3 regions of the Embleya sp. L77 genome follow, and region 2 is predicted to be linked to each of the others. Evidence: predicted binding sites of a transcription regulator. Region 2 holds the regulator's gene; each other region holds the start of a gene.
What was found. The regulator HrcA, encoded in region 2, represses chaperone genes, less so after heat shock. The targets are predictions, from matches to a motif close to TTNGCACTCNGNNNNNCNGAGTGCNAA.
Positions count from the first base shown of each region.

Region 1: groES (co-chaperone GroES) is a predicted target of HrcA. The motif match lies at 1,539-1,565, and genes of this name have one in related genera.
Region 3: groL (chaperonin GroEL) is a predicted target of HrcA. The motif match lies at 3,820-3,846, and genes of this name have one in related genera.

Region 1 is NZ_CM145709.1:2,558,753-2,565,920, forward strand. It holds gene groL (chaperonin GroEL) at 1-955, opposite strand, end outside; gene groES (co-chaperone GroES) at 1,090-1,398, opposite strand; gene ACZOOI_RS10490 (THUMP-like domain-containing protein) at 1,644-2,822, shown strand; gene ACZOOI_RS10495 (polysaccharide deacetylase family protein) at 2,928-3,824, opposite strand; gene ACZOOI_RS10500 (hypothetical protein) at 4,120-4,395, opposite strand; gene tsaD (tRNA (adenosine(37)-N6)-threonylcarbamoyltransferase complex transferase subunit TsaD) at 4,441-5,484, opposite strand; gene rimI (ribosomal protein S18-alanine N-acetyltransferase) at 5,477-5,965, opposite strand; gene tsaB (tRNA (adenosine(37)-N6)-threonylcarbamoyltransferase complex dimerization subunit type 1 TsaB) at 6,517-7,168, opposite strand, start outside.
Region 2 is NZ_CM145709.1:4,743,150-4,750,317, reverse strand. It holds gene dnaJ (molecular chaperone DnaJ) at 1-921, opposite strand, end outside; gene hrcA (heat-inducible transcriptional repressor HrcA) at 924-1,940, opposite strand; gene ACZOOI_RS20375 (MBL fold metallo-hydrolase) at 2,091-2,846, shown strand; gene ACZOOI_RS20370 (DUF3097 domain-containing protein) at 2,876-3,706, shown strand; gene ACZOOI_RS20365 (WD40 repeat domain-containing protein) at 3,769-4,974, shown strand; gene ACZOOI_RS20360 (hypothetical protein) at 4,976-5,152, opposite strand; gene ACZOOI_RS20355 (phenylalanine 4-monooxygenase) at 5,260-6,153, opposite strand; gene ACZOOI_RS20350 (dynamin family protein) at 6,469-7,168, shown strand, end outside.
Region 3 is NZ_CM145709.1:3,943,588-3,950,755, forward strand. It holds gene ACZOOI_RS16895 (hypothetical protein) at 1-970, opposite strand, end outside; gene ACZOOI_RS16900 (Uma2 family endonuclease) at 1,267-1,863, opposite strand; gene groL (chaperonin GroEL) at 2,033-3,661, opposite strand; gene ACZOOI_RS16910 (cold-shock protein) at 4,137-4,340, opposite strand; gene ACZOOI_RS16915 (MoaD/ThiS family protein) at 4,764-5,042, opposite strand; gene thrC (threonine synthase) at 5,039-6,313, opposite strand; SAM riboswitch class I at 6,330-6,482, opposite strand; gene ACZOOI_RS16925 (glucosyl-3-phosphoglycerate synthase) at 6,675-7,168, shown strand, end outside.

The DNA.
Region 1 (7,168 bases), 2.2 Mb from region 2:
TGCCCAGCACCTCCAGGCCGACCTGGTCGAGCTTGAGGCCGACCTCGGGGGCGATGACCTGACCGCCGGTCAGGATCGCCATGTCCTCCAGCATCGCCTTGCGGCGGTCGCCGAAGCCCGGGGCCTTGACCGCGACGGCGTTGAACGTGCCGCGGATCTTGTTCACGACCAGGGTCGACAGTGCCTCGCCGTCGACGTCCTCGGCGACGATCAGCAGCGGCTTGGACGCGCCGGCCTGGATGATCTTCTCGAGCAGCGGGAGCAGCTCGGCGATGGCCGAGATCTTGCCCTGGTGGATCAGGATGTACGGGTCGTCGAGGACGGCCTCCATACGCTCCTGGTCGGTGACCATGTACGGCGACAGGTAGCCCTTGTCGAACTGGAGACCCTCGGCGAACTCCAGCTCCAGACCCATGGTCTGGGCCTCCTCGACGGTGATCACACCGTCCTTGCCGACCTTGTCCATGGCCTCGGCGATCAGCTCGCCGATCTGCTTGTCCTGCGCCGAGAGCGCGGCGACGGCGGCGATGTCGTCCTTGCCGTCGATCGCGCGGGCGGTCTTGAGCAGCTGCTCGGACACCGCGGCAACGGCGAGGTCGATGCCCTTCTTCAGGTCCATCGGGGCCGCACCGGCGGCCACGTTGCGCAGACCCTCGCGCACCAGCGCCTGGGCGAGCACCGTCGCGGTGGTGGTGCCGTCACCCGCGATGTCGTTGGTCTTGGTCGCGACTTCCTTGGCCAGCTGCGCGCCGAGGTTCTCGTACGGGTCCTCGAGCTCCACCTCACGGGCGATCGTCACGCCGTCGTTGGTGATGGTCGGGGCACCGAACTTCTTGTCGATCACGACGTTGCGGCCCTTCGGGCCGAGCGTGACCTTGACGGTGTCGGCCAGCGCGTTGACGCCGCGCTCCAGCGACCGTCGGGCCTTCTCGTCGAACTGGAGGATCTTCGCCATGAGGGTCTTCGTCCTTAAAGGTTGCTAGTCGACGTCGTACAACCGACTCCGCCCCGGGTCCACCGGCCGCGAGGGCAGGGCGATCCGGGGCGGGGTCGTCGAACCGTCACCGGTTCCGGCGCGTCAGCGCGATGTCACTTCTCGATGATCGCGAGCACGTCGCGGGCCGAGAGAACGAGGTATTCCTCGCCGTTGTACTTCACCTCGGTGCCGCCGTACTTGCTGTACAGCACGGTGTCACCGACGCTCACGTCGAGCGGCAGACGCTGACCGTCCTCGAAACGACCCGGGCCCACGGCCAGGACGACGCCCTCCTGGGGCTTCTCCTTGGCGGTGTCCGGGATCACGAGACCCGACGCGGTGGTCTGCTCGGCCTCAAGCGTCTGAACCACGATGCGGTCCTCGAGCGGCTTGATGGCAACCTTGGTGTTGGCGGTCGTCACGATGCGACCTCCCCCTTCGGAGATCTCACGGAAAAATGTCTGTCGGCGATGGGACAGATCCGTCGTCGCGGGTGCCGGACCTGCTCGTATCGCACTGGCACACTCATGGGGAGAGTGCCAGCACAGACACTAGGTGGCGGTTAGCACTCCGTCAACCAGAGTGCCAGATTCAGCGCGTCGGATCGCATTGTTCATACCGGTGGCCATCGAATCGGCGGGCCGACGTGCTCGGCGAGAATGACCGCGTGCACACCGAAGCTTTCACCGCGCTGCTCACCGACGAGGGCCGTTCGCTGCTGGATCTGCTCGCCGACCACGCGGTCGGCGACGAGTTGGCGCTGGCCACCCGGCTGCGTCGGGAACACCCGCCCGAGCTGGTGGCCGCCGCGCTCACCCAGTCCCGGCTGCGGCAGCGCGGGCGGGCCAAGTTCGGCGCGGACGCGGCGCGGATGTACTTCACCCCCAACGGGCTGGAACAGTCCACCCGTACCTCGGTGGCCGAGCACCGGGCCGCCCGGCTGGTCGCGGCCGGCGGCATCGACCGGGCGGTGGACCTGTGCTGCGGCATCGGCGGCGACGCGCTCGCGCTGGCCCGCGCCGGGATCGCCGTACACGCGGTCGACCTGGACCCGCTGACCTGCGCGGTGGCCCGGGCCAACGCCGAGGCGCTGGGCCTGGCGCGGCTGCTCACGGTCGAGTGCGCGGACGTGACCGAGGTGGACCTCGACGGTTACGACGCGGCCCTGATCGACCCGGCCCGGCGCACCGCACGCGGACGCACCTTCGACCCGGAGGCCTACTCGCCGCCGTTCTCGTTCCTGACCACCCTCGCCGCCCGGGTGCCCTGCGGCGCGGCCAAGGTCGCGCCGGGCATCCCGCACGAGATCGTGCCCGCGGGCATGGAGGCCGAATGGGTCTCCGATCGCGGCGACGTCAAGGAGGCGGTGCTGTGGTGGGGCCGGCTCGCGCACACCGCCCTGCGCGCCACCGTGCTGCCCGGCGGCGCGGCGCTGACCTCGGGCCGGGCCCGCCCGGCGCCGGTGGGCCCGATCCGCCGTTACCTCTACGAGCCGGACGGCGCGGTGATCCGGGCGCACCTGGTGTCCGAGGTCGGCGAGTTGGTGGACGGCAACCTGGTGGACGAGACGATCGCGTACCTGACCTCGGACCGGCTGGTGGGCACGGAGTTCGCGAGCGTGTACGAGATCACCGACGTGCTGCCGTTCAACCTGAAGCGGCTCAAGGCGCTGTTGCGTGAGCGCGGCGTCGGCAACCTCACGGTCAAGAAGCGCGGCTCGGCGGTCGAGCCGGAGGAGGTCCGCCGCCGGGTCAGGCCGACCGGCCCGAACGCGGCCACGGTGCTGCTGACCCGGGTGGCGGGCGCTCCCACGATGCTGATCGGGCAACCGGTGGCGACGGGATGAGCGGGCGGCCTTCCGCCCGTCCTGCGGCCCCACCGGGATCCGCCCGGGATCGCGCTGGATCACCCGGGACCGCCGGGAACGCCGGGACCGCCGGGCCAGACCCAGCTAGCCGATGTAGTCCTCCAGGCGCGCGATCGTGTAGCCCTGGGCCTGGATCTTGCGCAGCATGTTGCCGAACATCTCGGTCATCGTGGTGCCCTTGAGTTCACTCGGCCCGCGGAAGTGGGCCAGGATGATGTCGCCCGGGTGCAGCTTCTTCTCCCCGACGTACTGCATGTCGTTGATCTGCATCGACTCCTGCCACTTCACGATGGCGTCGATCCCGCCGCAGCCGCCGGCCACCGTCTGCGTGGTCGCGTTCCAGTTGCCGTAGGGCGGGCGGAACAGCGTCGGACGCTTGCCGTAGATCTCGGCGAGCCGGTCCTGCTGTCCGCAGATCTGGTGCTTCTGCGCGTCCGCGCTCAGGGTCTTGAGGTCGGGGTGGGACAGCGTGTGGTTCTGCACCGTGGCGCCCAGCGCCTGGAGCTTGCGGAAGTATTCCGGGTCCTGCCGCACGTAGGTGTCGTTGAGGAACATCGACACCGGGATCCGCAGGTCCCGCATCATGTCCAGGAACTCGGGGGCCTTCTCGGCCCCGTCGTCGATCGTGATGAACACGATCTTCTCCTGGGTGGGAATCTTGTCCACCACCGGCGGCTTGGCCCCGCCGGCCTTGATCGGCTTGACCGCGGGCGGTGCGGGCGGCGGCGCGAACGGCTTCAGGTTCCACTTGGCGGCGAGCACGGCCGAGTCGGCGCCCGGGGTGTCCGGCTTCGCGGCGGGGGTGGGCTTGGCCGGGCCCGGAGCGGTGACCGCGCCGTCGGAGGGTCGCCCGATCGCCTTGACCGACGCGGTGTCATCGGAGCCGCAGCCGGTCAGCGCGACCAGCAGCAGGCCGGCCACGCCGACCCGGATCGAGGCGAGGGCCGCACGCCGCCGCGTTTGTACCGTTCGATGCACCACTGTCGCCGGGGCCTTTCGCTCGCCTGGTCGGATCCGGCCCACGTTACGCGCCGCGGCGGCCTGTCACGGTCCGGACAAGCCCTGTTCAAGGGACTGTCGAAGGACTGTTGAGCAGCCGATGAGCTGGGCACACTCCCGGCAAGGCCAATGGCACGTGCGGCGGCACGCAGCCATCAGCCAAGGCACTCGACCCGCGTCCGGCTTGCGAATGGCCTCCTCGTCGGATGCGGGTCGAGTGTTGCGCGGACCGGGAGCACGTCCGGACCCGGTGCCGGTCGGGGGCCGACTCCGCCGGTCACGGGCCGACGCTGAGCCGTTCGAAGCTCCACTCGTGCGGCGGTCGGGCGACCAGGGCGGCCGGCGGGTCGGGCAGCGGCACCGGCGAACCGGTCCACAGCGCGATCACCACCACCCGATCGCCGCCCTGTTCGTCCGTGGCGGCGAATACCTCGACCCGTTCCAGACCCGGCGCGCCGACCACGGCCGGCAGGGCCGAGGCATGCACCCACTCGGCCAGCGCCGCCCCCCGACCGACCTCGGTCCTGGCCTCCCACATCGCCGCGGTCGCCATCCGGTCCCTTCCGTTCGCTCGGACGTCTCGTGTGCGGCGGCGCCGCTACGACAGTGCCTGCGACACCGTGACCGGCATCGAGGAGTCGGCCGGGATGGACAGCGTGGAGGGCGCCCGGTCCCGGGCGACCATCTCGGCGCCGAGCGCGGCGACCATCGCGCCGTTGTCGGTGCACAGGCCCGGCCGCGGCACCCGCAGGACGATCCCGGCCGCGTCGCAGCGCTCCTGCGCCAGCGCGCGCAGGCGGGAGTTGGCGGAGACGCCGCCGCCCATCATCAGGTGCTCGACGCCGTTCTCCTTGCAGGCTCGGATCGCCTTGCGGGTCAGCACGTCCACGACCGCCTCCTGGAAGGAGGCTGCGACGTCCGCCACCGGCACCGTCTCGCCGGCCCGCTGCCGGGCCTCGACCCAGCGCGCGACCGAGGTCTTGAGGCCGGAGAAGGAGAAGTCGAAGGGTGCGTCCCGCGGGCCGGTCAGCCCACGCGGGAACGCGATCGCCGAGCGGTCGCCCTCGCGCGCCCACCGGTCGATCACCGGTCCGCCCGGGAAACCGAGCCCGAGCACGCGCGCGACCTTGTCGAACGCCTCGCCGGCCGCGTCGTCGATGGTCGAGCCGAGCGGCCGCACGTCGGCGGTGATGTCCGGGACCAGAAGCAGCGAGGAGTGCCCCCCGGAGACCAGCAGCGCCATGCACGGCTCGGGCAGCTTGCCGTGCTCCAGCTGGTCCACGCACACGTGCGAGGCCAGGTGGTTGACGCCGTACAGCGGCTTGTCCAGCGCGACCGCATAGCCCTTCGCCGCCGCGACGCCGACCAGCAGCGCACCCGCCAGGCCGGGACCCGAGGTCACCGCGATCGCGTCGATGTCGTGCATCGTGACGCCGGCGTCGGCGAGTGCCCGACGCACCGTCGGCACCATCGCCTCCAGGTGCGCACGACTGGCCACCTCGGGGACGACACCGCCGAACCTGGCGTGTTCGTCGACGCTGGAGGCGACCGCGTCGGCGAGCAGCGTGGTGCCGCGCACGATGCCGATGCCCGTCTCGTCGCACGAGGTCTCGATGCCCAGGACGAGTGGTTCGTCAGCCACCGGTGGCCGTTCCTTCCCGACGTTCCTGAAGATCGCAGCGCATCACCAGCGCATCCACGTTGGCGGGCTGGTAGTAGCCCCGCCGCACGCCGATCCCCTTGAATCCGAAGCGCTCATAGAGCGCCTGTGCGCGGGAGTTGTCCACGCGCACCTCCAGCAGTACGTCCCGACAGCCGCGTTCGACCGCCAGGTCGAGCAGCTCGGTCAACAGCACCGCGCCCAGGCCCTTGCCCCACCGATCGCGGCGCACCCCGATCGTCTGCACGTCGCCCTCGTCCCCGATCACCGCGAGCCCGGCATACCCGGCCAGCCCCCCGGCGTCGTCCTCGGCGACCACGTAATGGCGCAACTCGGGCTCGGACAACTCGGACCAGAACATCCCGGCCGACCACGCGTCCTCGACGAACAGCTCATGCTCGAGTCGCATGACGTCCTCGATGTCCCACCACCGCATCCGCCGCAGCCGAGGCCCGGTCTCCATGCCCGAAGTCTATCGACAGCCCAACCAAGCCCTCACCGCATCCAACCCAAGCCCACCCACCCCGACCAAAGACCGAACCCAACAACCCAACCAACCACTCAACCCAACCGACACCTGAAGCCACCCAGCCCCACGGGCACTTGAGGCCAAACAGCCCGGCCGGCGCTTGAGGCCACTCAGCCCCGCCGGCGCATGAGGCGAACCAGCCCGGCCGGCGCATGAGGCCACTCAGCCCCGCCGGCGCTTGAGGCGAACCAGCCCGGCCGGCGCATGAGGCCACTCAGCCCCGCCGGCGCATGAGGCCAAACAGCCCCGCCGGCGTTTGAGGCGAACAGCCCGGCCGGCGTTTGAGGCCAAATAGCCCGGCCGGCGTTTGAGGCCACTCAGCCCCGCCGGCGCTTGAGGCGAACCAGCCCGGCCGGCGCTTGAGGCCAAGCAGCCCGGCCGGCGCATGAGGCCACTCAGCCCCGCCGGCGCATGAGGCGAACCAGCCCGGCCGGCGCTTGAGGCCAAATAGCCCGGCCGGCGCTTGAGGCCAAGCAGCCCGACCGCTAGCCCCGTCCCCCCGGCCCACCGGGCGTAACAACCTTGTACCCCACGGGAACCTGCGCATCGGGTCGACGCAGATACAACGGCTCGGGAGCAAGCAACTCGCCACCCCCCACCAACCGTTCCACGGCGAACGCCGCCAGCGCCGCCGCATCCGGGTGCTCCGGCAACCGCACGTCACCGAACGCCGAGGCGTACAGCGCGGCACCCGCACCCACCGCCGGCAATCCCCGGACCTCCTCGCCCAGGTCCCCCGCCCGATCCACCGCCGGGCCCGCCACGCGCGCACCCGCCGCGTCGTACCGCGCCCAGTAGACCTCCTTGCGCCGCGCGTCGGTCGCCGCCACGAACGGCCCGGTGACCGTGCCGTCCCGACCCGCCGCGTACGCGAGCGCGTCCAGGGTGCACACGCCGTGCACCGGGATGCCGAGCGCGTCGCCCAGCGCGAGCGCGGTCACGATGCCCACCCGCAGGCCCGTGTACGGCCCGGGGCCCACCCCGACCGCGATGTCGGTGAGCTCGGCGCGGGTTCGACCCGCCGCCCGCAGCACGTCGACGATGCCGGGCGCGAGCAGTTCGCCCTGGCGACGTGCGTCGACCCGGGTGGAGTCGGCGAGTACGCCGGAATCGTCGTGGAGGGCGACCGTAACGGCC
Region 2 (7,168 bases):
GTGCAGCGGGATCGACTGGCCCGACTGGGTGCCGGGGCGGATGTCGATCTCCTCGGTGCCGTCCAGCGTCTGCAACGGCACCTTGGTGCCCAACGACGCCGCCGTCATCGGGATGGTGACCGTGCAGTGCAGGTCGTCGCCGCGCCGCTGGAACGTGGTGTGCGGGACCTCGACGATCTCCACGTACAGGTCGCCGGCCGGTCCGCCGCCGGGGCCGACCTCGCCCTCGCCCGCGAGCTGGATCCGGGTGCCGCTGTCCACGCCCGCCGGGATCTTGACGGTGAGCGTGCGCCGCGCGCGGATCCGCCCGTCGCCCGCGCACTCGGGGCACGGGTGCGGGACCACGGTGCCGAAGCCCTGACACTGCGGACACGGCCGCGACGTCATGACCTGGCCCAGGAAGGACTTGGTGACCTGGCTGACCTCGCCGCGCCCGCGACACATGTCGCAGGTCTGCGCCGAGGTACCCGGGGCCGCGCCCTCGCCGTTGCAGGTATTGCACGTGACGGCGGTGTCCACCTGGATTTCCCGGGTGGTGCCGAACGCGGCCTCTTCGAGGGTGATCTCGATCCGGATCATCGCGTCCTGGCCGCGGCGCGTGCGCGAGCGCGGTCCGCGCTGGCTGGCCTGGCCGAAGAACGCGTCCATGATGTCGCTGAAGCCGAAGCCGGCCTGGCCGAAGCCACCGCCCGCGCCGCCCCCGGAGGACAGCGGGTCGCCGCCGAGGTCGTACATCTGTCGCTTCTGCGGGTCCGAGAGGACCTCGTAGGCGTTGTTGATCTCCTTGAACCGGTCCTGCGTCTTCGGGTCCGGATTGACGTCCGGGTGCAGCTCCCGAGCGAGCCGGCGGAAGGCCTTCTTGATTTCCTCCGGGGTGGCGTCCCGCCGCACCCCGAGGACCTCGTAGTAATCGGTAGCCAACTCTACGACTCCGCGAGGATCTGTCCGACGTACCGTGCCACGGCGCGCACCGCTCCCATCGTTCCGGGGTAGTCCATTCGGGTCGGCCCGAGCACCCCGAGCTTCGCCAGCGTTTCCTGCCCACTGCCGTATCCGACGGCGACCACCGAGGTCGCGGCCAGTCCTTCGTGCATGTTCTCGTGTCCGATCCGCACGACCATGCCCGGGTCGGTCGCCTCACCCAACAGGCGCAGCAGCACGACGTGTTCCTCGAGTGCTTCGAGGACCGGGCGGATCGTGTTCGGGAAATCCATGCCGAAACGGGTCAGGTTGGCCGTCCCGGCCAGGACGACCTTCTCTTCCTTGTGCTCGACCAGGGTGTCGAGCAGGGTGGCCAGGATGTCCGCCACGATCGGCCGTTCCTCGGCGGTGAACGGCTCGGCGAGATCCTGGACCAACAACGGCACATCGGCGAACCGCTTGCCGGTGATCCGACTGTTCAGTCGCGCGCGGACGTCGGCCAGCAGGTTCTCGCCGACCGGGCCCGGCGTGTCCATCACCCGCTGCTCGACCCGACCCGTGCTGGTGATCAGCACGAGCATCACGCGCGTGGGCGCCAGGGTGAGCAACTCGACGTGCCGGATCGTCGAGCGGGTCAGCGAGGGGTACTGCACGACGGCGACCTGATGGGTCAGCTGCGCCAGCAGCCGCACCGTCCGGCCCACCACGTCGTCCAGGTCCACCGCGCCGGCCAGGAAGGTCTGGATCGCCCGGCGCTCGGCGCCCGACAGCGGCTTGACGCCCGCGAGCCGGTCGACGAACAGCCGGTAGCCCTTGTCCGTGGGCACGCGGCCGGCGCTGGTGTGGGGCTGCGTGATGTAGCCCTCCTCCTCCAGCGCGGCCATGTCGTTGCGAATGGTGGCCGGGGAGACCCCGAGGTTGTGTCGGTCCGCGAGCGCCTTGGAACCCACCGGCTCCTGGGTCGCCACATAGTCCTGCACGATGGCACGCAGCACGTCCTGCTTGCGATCGTCGAGCATGGTGCGCACCTCCCTGACCCGTTCTTCCACCCGTTGCCGCGTCCCGTCGGCGGTGGTTCGTCCCACTGGTTGGCACTCCGTCCCGCCGAGTGCCAGTGTACGGGTCACCCGATCCGGACCGTACCCCCGAGTCCGTGCCAAGGTTGACGCATGCTACGCGCCGAACAGCCGAAACACGCCACCTGGGAGCCGATCGCACCGGGCGTCCTGCGCCGCCGGCTGCCCGGCTTGGAACTGAATGTGGCGGTCGTCACTGGTCGCGACGGGATCCTGCTCGTGGACACAGGTTCGCACGACCACGAGGCCGCCGACCTGCTGGCCTCGCTGGCCCGCGAGCTGCCCGCGCACGGATTGCCCGACCGGGTGGTCGCGGTGGTGAACACACACGGTCACTTCGACCACTGCTACGGCAACGACGAGGTGCTGCGCGCCTTCCCCGACGCCGAGGTCTGGGGCCACGCGGATCTGCCGGCCTATCTGGAGCGGTACGCCGACGCCGGCCGGGCGAGCGGCATCTCGCACGGCTTCGACCCGGAGCTGATGAACGCCGCGCGGATCGTGCCGCCGACCCGCACGGTGACCCGCGAGCAGCCGGTGACCCTGGACCTGGGCGGGCGCGAGGTGGTGCTGTACGCGCCGGGCCGCGGACACACCGACCACGATGTGGTCGTGCACGTGCCCGACTGCGGCGTGCTGATCGCCGGCGACATGGTGGAGGAGAGCGGGCCGCCGGTGTTCGGCTCGGACGCGTTCGCCGCCGAGTGGAGCGATTCGCTGGCCCGGGTCCGGGCGCTGGACGCGAGTGTCTGGCTGCCCGGACACGGTGCGGTGGTGGACGAGGAGTTCGTGGTCCGCCAGAACCGTCTGCTGGCCGAGATCGCCGCCGGGCGCGTCGTACCGGACTGACGCACCGTCACCCGGCTAGCGTCACTCTCATGCGCAGCTATGGACCCGAGTCGCTGATCCCGGGATGGAAGAAGGACAAGCCCGTCCCCGAGGTCGAGGCCGAACGCGATCTGGTGGTGGAGGAGGCGTCCACCGGCTTCTGTGGTGCGGTGGTCCGGGTGGAGAAGACCCCGGAGGGGTTCACCGTCACCCTGGAGGATCGGCACGGCCGGCTCCGGGTCTTCCCGCTGGATCCGCGCGGGTTCCTGATCGACGGCGAGGTCGTCACCCTGGTCCGACCGCGTACGCCCGGACCCGCGCGCACTCCCGGGCGGACCGCGTCGGGTTCGGTGGCGGTCCGGGGCGCCCGGGCCAGGGTGGCGCGGGCCGGCCGGATCTATGTGGAGGGCCGGCACGACGCGGAGTTGGTCGAGCGGGTGTGGGGCGACGACCTGCGGATCGAGGGCGTGGTCGTGGAGTATCTGGAGGGCGTCGACGATCTTCCGGCGCTGGTGCGCGAGTTCGCGCCGGGCCCGGGTCGCCGGCTGGGCGTGCTGGTGGACCACCTGGTGCCCGGCTCGAAGGAGAGCCGGATCGCGGCGCAGGTGACCGGCGATCAGGTGCTCGTGGTGGGACACCCCTATATCGACGTGTGGCAGGCGGTCCGGCCGGCGTCGGTGGGCATCGCGGCGTGGCCGGACGTACCGCGCGGCGTGCCGTGGAAGGAAGGGGTCTGCGCGGCGCTCGGCTGGCCGGTGGATCCGCCGCAGGCATGGCGTCGCATCCTCGCGGCGGTGGATTCGTACCGCGATCTGGAGCCGGCGCTGCTGGGGAAGGTGGAGGAACTGATCGATTTCGTGACTTCCCCGTCCGAGGCGTGAGACGCGTCGGCCGCCCGGTGCCCGTTTCCCGGCCGCGGTGTTCGCCGCGCTAGCGTGCTCCGATGCGACAGGAACAGGTCACGCTCGTGCTGCCGGACTCGGCCGGCCCCAAGTACCGGAGATTCGGCGTGTCCGGCGCCGAGTTCGTCCGGGCCGCGTGGTCTGGGAACGGGACGGCCCGGGAGACGCGCAAGGAGTTCGCGGACCCGGCCGCCGCCGTGGTCGCGCTGCGGCGGGAGGCGGGCAAGGCGCTGCGGGCCGGGTTCGTCCGGCTGGGCGGGGCGGAGGATCCGGTGGCGCTGGAGTTCATGCCGCCGGGCAAGACCTCGTCGCGGGCGCTGGATCTGCATCCGGACGGGCACACGGTGCTGATCGCCTACGACGGTGCGATCCGTCTCGTGGACGTGGCCACCGGGGTTCGGCGCACGGTGCACGCGGTGCCGACGGCCGAGCGGCTGACCGGCATCGACAGCGTGTTGTTCGACGCGACGGGAACGGCCGTGGTCTACACGGTCGGCGGCGCCACGCGTCGGCTCGACCTGACCACCCTGCGCGAGGAACAGCTCGCCTGTTACCGGCAGTTCGAGGATGCGCTGTTCAATCCGTACACCGTGCAGCCGTCCTGGGACGCGGCCCGCCGACGACTCGTGGTGTTCGACGCCGGCGACCGGGTGCGCGTCCTGGACGCGGCCGGCACGCAGGTGTTCGAGATTTCGACGCAGTCGGCGACCACCGAGTGCCGGGGGGCCGCGCTGTCGCCTTCGGGCCGGTTGTTGGCGGTGTGGCGGGTCAGCCGCGGGGTGGTCTACGGGCACCGGGACGCGACCGACGATCCGACCAACGAGGTCGAGGTGTGGGACGTGGAGACCGGTCGCCCGACCGCTCGGGTGCCGCTCGCCTGGGAGATCGGCAACCTCGGCTTCGATCCGAGCGAGACCCTGCTCCTGGTCAACCAGAGGCGGGTGAACGGGCCGTTCGCCCTCTCGATCGACACCGGCGAGCCGGCCTGGCACTTCACCAACCCGCACCACCCGAACGGCTGGGCCACGTGCTACGCGTGGGCCTACTCGCCGGACGGCCGGCGGATTGCGATCGGCGGCCACCGCACGGGCGCGCTGCACGTGTACGACGCGAACCTGCGCGAGGCGTCCGGCCGCCCGCTCCCCGGCTACGACGACCAACGCGTACGCCGCCTGGCCTTCTCCACCGACGGCACCCTCCTGGCCACGGGCGGCGACTTCGGCCGGGTATTCGTACGGCGGGTGTGAATCAGGCGAACCTCGCGGTGCTCAGCGCCATCGAAAACGGCTCGGGCAGATCGAGCGGGCGCCCGAACGGTCTGACCTGGATCCCGTCGACCAATTCGGGCCGCAGGTCGGGTGGGGTGTCCAGTTCGTGGAACACCTCCAGGAGGATGACTGCCTGGGTATCGAGCCCTTGTGTCATCACGCGCCTCCCGGGGTGTCGACCCGAGATTACGAGCAGTTCGGTCGGGTGATCGAAGAGTTGATCTTCGATCACCCGACCGAGTGAACGACCGCGTGAGGAGGGGCCTACGGCGTCTTCGCCGACGCCGTCAGGGCGGCGATCGAGTCGTCGGTGCACGTGGCCCAGAAGGCGCCGACGAGGTCCTCCAGGTGGGTCATCGAGCGGGCCGCGTACAGGATGTCCTGGTAGTGGGTGATGTCGTACTGCATCGTGCCCATCGCCACCAGGTCCAGTTCGCGGATGTCGACGGTGCGGAACTCGCGGATCTCGCCGTAGGACGACAGGATGCCCGCGCCGTAGGCCTTGAGGGCGCCCCCCTCGTGCATGACGCCGAACTCCAGGGTGAACCAGAAGACCTTCGAGACGAACTCCAGCGCCTCGCGGCTCTCCACCCGCCGGGCCGCCTCGCCGGCCACCCGGTACAGCGCGGCGAACCGGTCCGAGGCGAGCATGTTGGCGTGCCCGATCACCTCGTGGACGACGTCCGGCTCGGGTGTGTACAGCGGCACGCTGTGGTGGCGGATGTACTGGGTCGAGTGGAAATACGAGTCGGCCAGTGATCCGTAGAAGTCGCGCAGCGGGACCAGACCGGCCGCGGGCAGGTAACGGAAGCCGGTGAGCGGTTGCAGTGCGCCGCTGACCTCCTCCAACTGGGGGATCCGGTCGGTCGGCAGTTTCAGCCGCGCGGCGCCCTCCAGGTAGTCCGAGACCGCGTACTCGGCGTGGGAGAGGGACAACTCGTGCGAGACGAGGCGCCAGACCTCGTGCTCCTCCTCGGTGTACCCGACCTCCGGGATCGGGTCGCCGCGCCGGTGGTCCAGGGCCAGCTCCGCGATCCGATTGCGGCGCTCGCGGTACACCGCGTCCGCGAACCCCGGGTGGCTGCGGGACAGCTCGACCTCGACGCCGCCGTCGGCCCTACGGGTGACCGGGGCCAGATACTGGGCCTCCTCGAACATGCCATCTCCTGATCGCATCGGAATCGACTCGCCGGACGAGCCGAGGCACCCACACGCAACCAGTATGCGTCGAATTCGCACCATTCGTACCGATCGGGCCGGATGGGACGACGACGTGGATCAGGTGCGAGGGATCGCCTCGGCGCCTATATCGCACCATTCCGACGGCCGTCTCACAAGGGCCACAGAGGTTCCACGGATCGGTCCGGCCGGCATGCCGATCAACCGAGACGGGATTCCGGACCTCGTGACAGGATCGCCCGTACATCGGGGAGGGCACCGTCGGGAGGGGGCGCGGTGGTGGATTCTCGCGGCATGGCCGGGGATCGTTCGAAGCGACGCGATGTGGTCGAGGCGCTCACCGAGACCTCCGACCACCTCGACTTCGCACTCGCCATGGTCCGCCGCATCGTCGGCGATCAGGAGCGACTGACCCAACTGACCGAGCGCATCCGCGAGATCGAGACGCGCCTGCGCGACGACCGGTACTACCTCGCCGTGATCGGCGAGTTCTCGGCCGGCAAGAGCACCTTCATCAACGCGCTGCTGGCCGAGGACCTGCTGCCCACCTCGGCGCTGCCCACCACGGGCGCCGCGACCAGGATCACCTACGGTGACGAATTCTCCGTCGAGGTGCGCTTCAACGGCGACGGCATCCGCTACGTCTACCCCTCCGGGCGGTACACCGGCGCGGCCAGTCCGCTCGGCCGGATGCTCGCGCATCTCGCCCCGGACGTGCCCGTTCCCGACGACACGGCCGGCATCCTGCGGCTGCTCACCGCCGACGACACGATCGCGCCACGGGTACAGAGCCTGGAGGTCCGCCACCCCGCCGACGCACTGCGCGACGGGTTGGTGATCATCGACACGCCCGGCACCAACGCCCGTGTCGGACACACCGAGATCACCCGCGCGGTGATGCGCGACATCGCCGACGTCGCGGCGGTGCTCACCGCGTCCACGTCGCCCTCGCCGGTGTCGCTGGCCGAGTTCCTGACCGACGCGCTCGACCCCG
Region 3 (7,168 bases), 800 kb from region 2:
CGGCACCGGCCGCGGCCCGCCGATCCAGCGCCGCGGCGACCTCGTCGGTCATCCCGGTCGCGAACGCGTAGAGGTACAGCCGGACCGCGTCGTAGCGGTCGAGGTCGACCTCGACCTCGACGCCCGCGCGCTCGGCCTGCCGCTGCCCGGCGAGCCGCTGGCCGACGGTCAGCCGATCGGCGGTCAGCTCCAGGACGCGCGCGGGCTTCTCGTCCGGGTGGAATCGGCCGCGCAGCCCTTCGAGCGTCTCCAGCGGCAGCGCCGCGCCCGCGTCCAGGTCGGTGCGGGCGGCTCGATACGCGGCCGGGAGCGGCAGCGTGTACGGGCCGTCGGCGCCGAGCACGAACGCGACGCACTCGCGCGCGACGGCCGGATCGGCCGCCCAGCGGTCGATCTCGCGGGCCACGATGCGGTGTTCCTTCGGATTCAGCTCCGCACCGGCGAGCCGCTTGGTCAGGATCGAGCGCAGGATGCCGCTCAGCCGCAGACCCCACGCGTGCCGCAGCGCGGCGGCGAGCTTGTCCCGGTAGCGCACCGACCACAACTCCAGCGAAGCGGAGCCGAGCACGGAGCGCAGGATCAGCCGGCGCACCCGCGCGTTGTTCACCCGCCGCTCGGCCAGCAGGCCGAACAGCTTGAGCCGACGCGGCACGGTCAGCGCGGCGACCGCGTCGTACACGGCGGTGCCGTCGTCCTGCTGCGCGGGTGTGTCCAGCAGGTGCAGCACGCCCAGCTGCCGGCTGCGGTCGGTGGCTCCGGGGGAGCACACGAGACCTGCGTACAGCCGTCGGTCCAGCGCGGCCATCGCGCGGTGCGCGTCCTCTTCGAGGGTGAGCTGCTCGGCGCGGGTGTTGTAGAAGGAGGCCCGTCCGGTCGCGGCCACGGCGACGTCCAGGAAGCGGACGACGGTGGCGGCGGCCTCGGCGCGGGCCGGATTGTCGGCGCTCAGGGCGCGGGTGATCTCGGTCATCGGAAGGCTCCCCCGTGGGCACCCGGGGCAGGTCGCGGGTCCGGTGTGGTCCGAGTTTCACCGGGGTCCGAAGACCCCTCCGCCGGGACCGCTTCCAACCCTTTGGGAAACGGTTCTGTACGAACGCGCAGTTCCCCGGGTGCAATGGCACGCGACTTCGGGCAGGTCACGGGTCCCGGATAGGGATTCGAACCCCAAGCACCCAAAAGCGCTTGTACGCCAAGACAGAAGGAACACGTAGTTCCCGAAGTCGCACCACGAGCCTACGAGCGAGCGGCCGCCGATGCCGGCGATTATTACCTCGGGGGAAAGTCCGAGGTGTCCAGTTCGATACCGAAGGGCCCGGGGATGGCGACCGATCCGCCGAAATCGACGCGCTGGATGCGCTGGTAGACCTTGCCGTCCGGCTCGGAGTACAACGTCGCCGCCGGGCCGTCCTTGTCCCAGCGATCGACGAGCAGGTAGAGCGGAATCGGCCCGTGTGCGTATGCCCGCAGCTTGTCGACACGATCGGTGCCCGCGTTGCTCGGGGAGGTGATCTCGGCGACGAGAAGAACCCGATCCGCCGGAGTCGGCGTGGCGACGTCTTCCCGTGCCACCACCACCAGGTCGGGAATACACAGCCGGCCGACCGACATGATCTCCACGCCGAGATGCTGAAAGGCACCGCATCCTTCGGGGGCGGCCCGGCCAGCTGCCAATGGAGGTCGTCCGCGATCAATTCGTGCCTGTGTCCCGGAGGCGGCGATATCGTGATGTTCTCTCCGTCGAACTCGGCGCGCCAGCCTTCGGGCGCCTCCAATTCCTTCCACATGGTCACGATGTCGCGCCAGGCGGTGCTCACTTCGATCACGGGTGCGGTCAACTCGTCCACCTCGCCCACCTCGATCCATGTCGTACGAGAACGACGCTACGGCCGCCCGGAGACCGTTTCAGGGTAAGTCGCCATCGCCACTCGAACGAGCGAACAAGGCTCGAACACGCGGAAACGCGAAAGAGGCGGCCCCCGAAGGGGACCGCCTCTCGCGTCAAGACCGTGCGGGTCTGCCGATCCTCAGTGGATCAGAAGTCCATGCCGCCCATGTCCGGGGCGCCGCCGCCGGCCGGAGCGGCGTTCTTCTCCGGCTTGTCGGCGATGACGGCCTCGGTGGTCAGGAACAGCGCGGCGATCGACGCGGCGTTCTGCAGCGCGGAACGGGTGACCTTCGCCGGGTCGATGATGCCCTCGGCGATGAGGTCCACGTACTCGCCGGTCGCGGCGTTGAGGCCGTGACCCGGGGTCAGGTTGCGCACCTTCTCCACAACCACGCCGCCCTCGAGGCCGGCGTTGACCGCGATCTGCTTGAGCGGGGCCTCGACGGCCAGGCGCACGATGTTCGCGCCGGTGGCCTCGTCGCCGTCCAGCTCGAGCTTGTCGAACGCGATGGTGGACGCCTGGAGCAGGGCCACGCCACCACCGGCGACGATGCCCTCCTCGACGGCGGCCTTCGCGTTGCGCACCGCGTCCTCGATGCGGTGCTTGCGCTCCTTGAGCTCGACCTCGGTCGCGGCACCGGCCTTGATCACGGCCACGCCGCCGGCCAGCTTCGCGAGGCGCTCCTGGAGCTTCTCGCGGTCGTAGTCCGAGTCCGAGTTCTCGATCTCGGCGCGGATCTGGTTGACCCGACCCGCGACCTGGTCCGAGTCACCGGCGCCGTCGACGATGGTGGTCTCGTCCTTGGTGACGACGACCTTGCGGGCGCGGCCGAGGAGTTCGAGACCCGCGGTGTCGAGCTTGAGGCCGACCTCCTCGGAGATGACCTGGCCACCGGTGAGGATGGCGATGTCGCCGAGCATGGCCTTGCGACGGTCGCCGAAGCCCGGGGCCTTGACGGCGACGGACTTGAAGGTGCCGCGGATCTTGTTGACGACGAGCGTGGCCAGGGCCTCGCCCTCGACGTCCTCGGAGATGATCATGAGCGGCTTGCCCGACTGCATGACCTTCTCCAGCAGCGGGAGGAGGTCCTTCACCGAGGTGATCTTCGAGTTGACGATGAGCACGTAGGCGTCTTCGAGGACGGCCTCCATGCGCTCCATGTCGGTCGCGAAGTACGGCGAGATGTAGCCCTTGTCGAAGCGCATGCCCTCGGTGAGCTCGAGCTCGAGACCGAAGGTGTTGCTCTCCTCGACGGTGATGACGCCTTCCTTGCCGACCTTGTCCATGGCCTCGGCGATCATCTCGCCGATCAGGGGGTCAGCAGCGGAGATCGAGGCGGTGGAGGCGATCTGCTCCTTCGTCTCGACGTCCTTGGCGAGCGCGAGCAGCTGCTCGGAGACGGCCTCGACGGCCTTCTCGATGCCACGCTTGAGAGCCATCGGGTTCGCGCCGGCGGCCACGTTGCGCAGGCCCTCGCGGACGAGCGCCTGGGCGAGGACGGTCGCGGTCGTCGTACCGTCACCGGCGACGTCGTCCGTCTTCTTCGCGACCTCCTTGACCAGCTCGGCACCGATCTTCTCGTACGGGTCCTCGAGCTCGATCTCCTTGGCGATGCTCACACCATCGTTGGTGATGGTGGGCGCACCCCACTTCTTCTCGAGCACGACGTTGCGGCCCTTGGGGCCCAGCGTGACCTTGACGGCGTCGGCGAGCTGGTTCATCCCGCGCTCGAGGCCGCGGCGCGCTTCCTCGTTGAACGCGATGATCTTGGCCATGTGGTGAAGTCCTCCCAGAACGGGGGTGAGTGCCGGACCGCACTGGCGCCCGCGACGGACGACCCGACCACCGCGAGGATCCCTCCCTCACGGGTGCCGAGCCTCACCGGCCCGGTCCGTTTCTGTCACTCTCACATCCAGAGTGCTAACGCCAATGATTAGCACTCGACCATGCCGAGTGCAAGCGCAACGGCGGGTCCCGACCCGTCCGTGCGCGCACCTGCGCGTGTCGCACGAGGCGAGGGCCGTCGCGGCCGGGCCTCGCGGGATCGCCCGCGCCGCGGCCGCGCGCACAACGACCGGGGCCCGGCCCCCGCATGGCGGGAAGGCCGGGCCCCGGTCACCGATCGGCCCGATTCGACGATCCGGCAAGGGATCGGTGGGAATCGGAGGATCGGACAAGATGTGTGCTGCGGTGTGTCGTGCAGTCCGTGGTGTGGACCGTTTCAAGCAGAGGAGCGGATTGCTCCCTGGTTCAGGCGGTGACGCGGACCATGTCGGCCTGCGGCCCCTTCTGCCCCTGCGAGATCTCGAACTCGACTCGCTGCCCCTCCTCGAGCGTCCGGTACCCGTCCATCTGGATCGCGCTGTAGTGGACGAAAACGTCCGCACCACCGTCGACCGCGATGAAGCCGTACCCCTTCTCCGCGTTGAACCACTTGACGGCGCCCTGAGCCATTCCTAACTCCCCTGTTACTGGCCCTTTCACGGATACTGCACGCCGCAGCTCCGGGTTCGTATCCAGAAGGACCCGGCCTTCCGCTACGACCGCGGCTGAATGTATCCGGACGGATGCCCGGAGCAACAGGTCAATCGGACGAGAATTCCCGAGTGAATAAAGACCGCATTCTTCGCGAGTCGCCAGGAAAGCCGTATTTCAATTCGTCAGGAAAGCGACCTTCCGTACATAACGGGTGTGATCCCGACCACGGGTTTACCGACGCGTCGCCGCCAAAGCCGGGAAATGGACCCGGTTAAACACGTGTAACGATCACCCTCTCCGGGTGACGAAGAAATCCGCCGCCCGGTGCTCCGGGCGGCGGATTTCTCGGTTCCGTTTCGTGCCCGAGTCGATGAAGATCGGGACCGTCGGCCTATCGCGTCAGCAACCGCCGGCGACCGCCGGGATGATCGAAACGGTGCCCTTGTCGGGGGTGGCCGTGGCGAGACCGTCCGCGAAGCGCACGTCCTCGTCGTCCACGTACAGATTCACAAAGCGACGCAGCTTGCCCTCGTCGTCGAGGATGCGCGCGCGAATTCCGGTGTGATCCTTTTCCAAGGCATCCAGGACCTCGGCGAGGGTCGTCCCCTCGACGGACACCTCGGCCGCCCCGCCCGTGTAGGTGCGCAGGATCGTCGGGATGCGAACGGAGACGCTCATGCCAGGCCGGCCTTTCGGAAGGAATCCAGAGTGGGTCGAATGGTCGCGGTGGCGCCGGTGGTCGGCGTGACCGCGTCCAACGTCTTGAGGCCGTCACCCGTGTTGAGCACGACCGTCTCGGCGTCCGGGTCCAGTGCGCCGGACGCGAGCAGTTTGCGCAGGCAGCCGACGGTCACGCCGCCGGCGGTCTCGCCGAAGATGCCCTCGGTGCGGGCCAGCAGCTTCATCGCCTCGACCACCTCGGCGTCGGTCACGTCCTCCACCGCGCCGCCGGTGCGCTTGCACACGTCCAGCACGTACGGGCCGTCGGCCGGGTTGCCGATCGCGAGCGACTTGGCGATCGTGTCCGGCCGCACCGGGCGGATCACATCCTGGCCGGCCTTCCACGCCGCGGCCACCGGGGAGCACCCGGTGGCCTGCGCGCCGAAGATCTTGTACGGCGTGTCCTCGACCAGGCCGAGGGCGATCAGCTCGCGGAAGCCCTTGTCGATCTTGGTCAGCTGCGAACCGGACGCGATCGGGATGACGATCTGCTCGGGCAGCCGCCAGCCGAGCTGTTCGGCGATCTCGTAGGCCAGCGTCTTGGAACCCTCGCCGTAGTACGGCCGCAGGTTCACGTTGACGAAGCCCCAGTCCTCGCCGGCCGGGTCGCCGATCAGCTCCGAGCAGAACCGGTTGACCTCGTCGTAGGTGCCCTCGATGGCGACCAGCTCGCCACCGTAGACGGCCGCTGTGACGACCTTGCCGGCCTCCAGGTCGGCCGGGATGAACACGCAGCTGCGCAGGCCCGCCCGAGCGGCGGCGGCGCCCACCGCGCCGGCCAGGTTGCCGGTGGAGGAGCAGGAGAGGGTGGTGAAGCCGAAGGTGCGTGCGGCCTCGACGGCGATCGCGACCACGCGGTCCTTGAAGGAGTGCGTCGGGTTGCCGGAGTCGTCCTTGACGTGCAAGTTCGCGATGCCCAGCTCGCGGCCCAGGTTCTCGGCCCGGACGAGCTTGGTGAAACCGGGGTTCAGGTTGGGCCGGGACGCGACGTCCGCGGCGACCGGCAGGAGCGGTGCATAGCGCCAGATGTTCTGCGGGCCGGCCTCGATCTGCTCCCGCGTGACGGTGCCGAAGTCGTAGGCGACCTCGAGCGGGCCGAAACAGGACTCGCAGGCGTACTTCGGGCCGAGTTCGGTGCGTTCGCCGCACTCGCGACACGACAGCGCAACGGCGGGACCGAAGGAGGTGGAGGTGGCGCTGGTGGAGCGGGTGGCGGTGGGTGTCGCCATGGCGAGGGCCTTTCTGTCCTCATCTTTACCCGTGGGGTCCCACGGGCCGGACTTGGCACCTGTCCGATCCGCCGGTGCTCGCTCGCGCCGAAAGCGCGTCACGAGGAATGACGATCGGATGGTTGCCGGGGCTTCAACGGGCCGTTCCCTCTGCCCCTCTGGATGAGCTGCTATGGCGGTGGACACACCCGTCGCCGGGTGGCCGGTCCGCGTTTGTCCGGCTCGACGTGCGATCGTCGTAACCGGTGACGACGACTGTAACCGAACCGGTGCCGCGTCGATCATCCGGTCCACCTCGCGAGACGATAAAGGGTGGCCGCGACCGAGGCCGGAACAGCGGCGACGACAGGGGATTTCGAACGTGCAGCCCGAGGTGAGCGCCTGGCTTCGACGACGGTCCTCCGTCGCCGCGGACTGGCCCGTCGACAAGCTTCTTGACGCCAAACGCGACACCCGGGTCAGCGTCGTCCTGCCCGCGTTGAACGAGGCGGCGACCGTCGGGGACATCGTCAAGGTGATCCGGACCGAGCTGATCGAGCGTGTGCCGCTGGTGGACGAGCTCGTGGTGGTCGACTCCGGATCCACCGACGACACCGCCGGGGTCGCCGCCGACGCGGGCGCGCGGGTCGTGCACCGCGACGACATCCTGCCCGCGCTGGCGGCCGTGCGCGGCAAGGGCGAGGTGTTGTGGCGCTCCCTCCTGGTCACCGACGGCGACATCGTGGCCTTCGTGGACGCCGACCTGAAGGACTTCTCGGCGGATTTCGTCACCGGGATCCTGGGCCCGCTGCTGACCGACCCCACGGTCCGACTGGTCAAGGCCATGTACGACCGGCCGCTGGAGATCGGCGACAC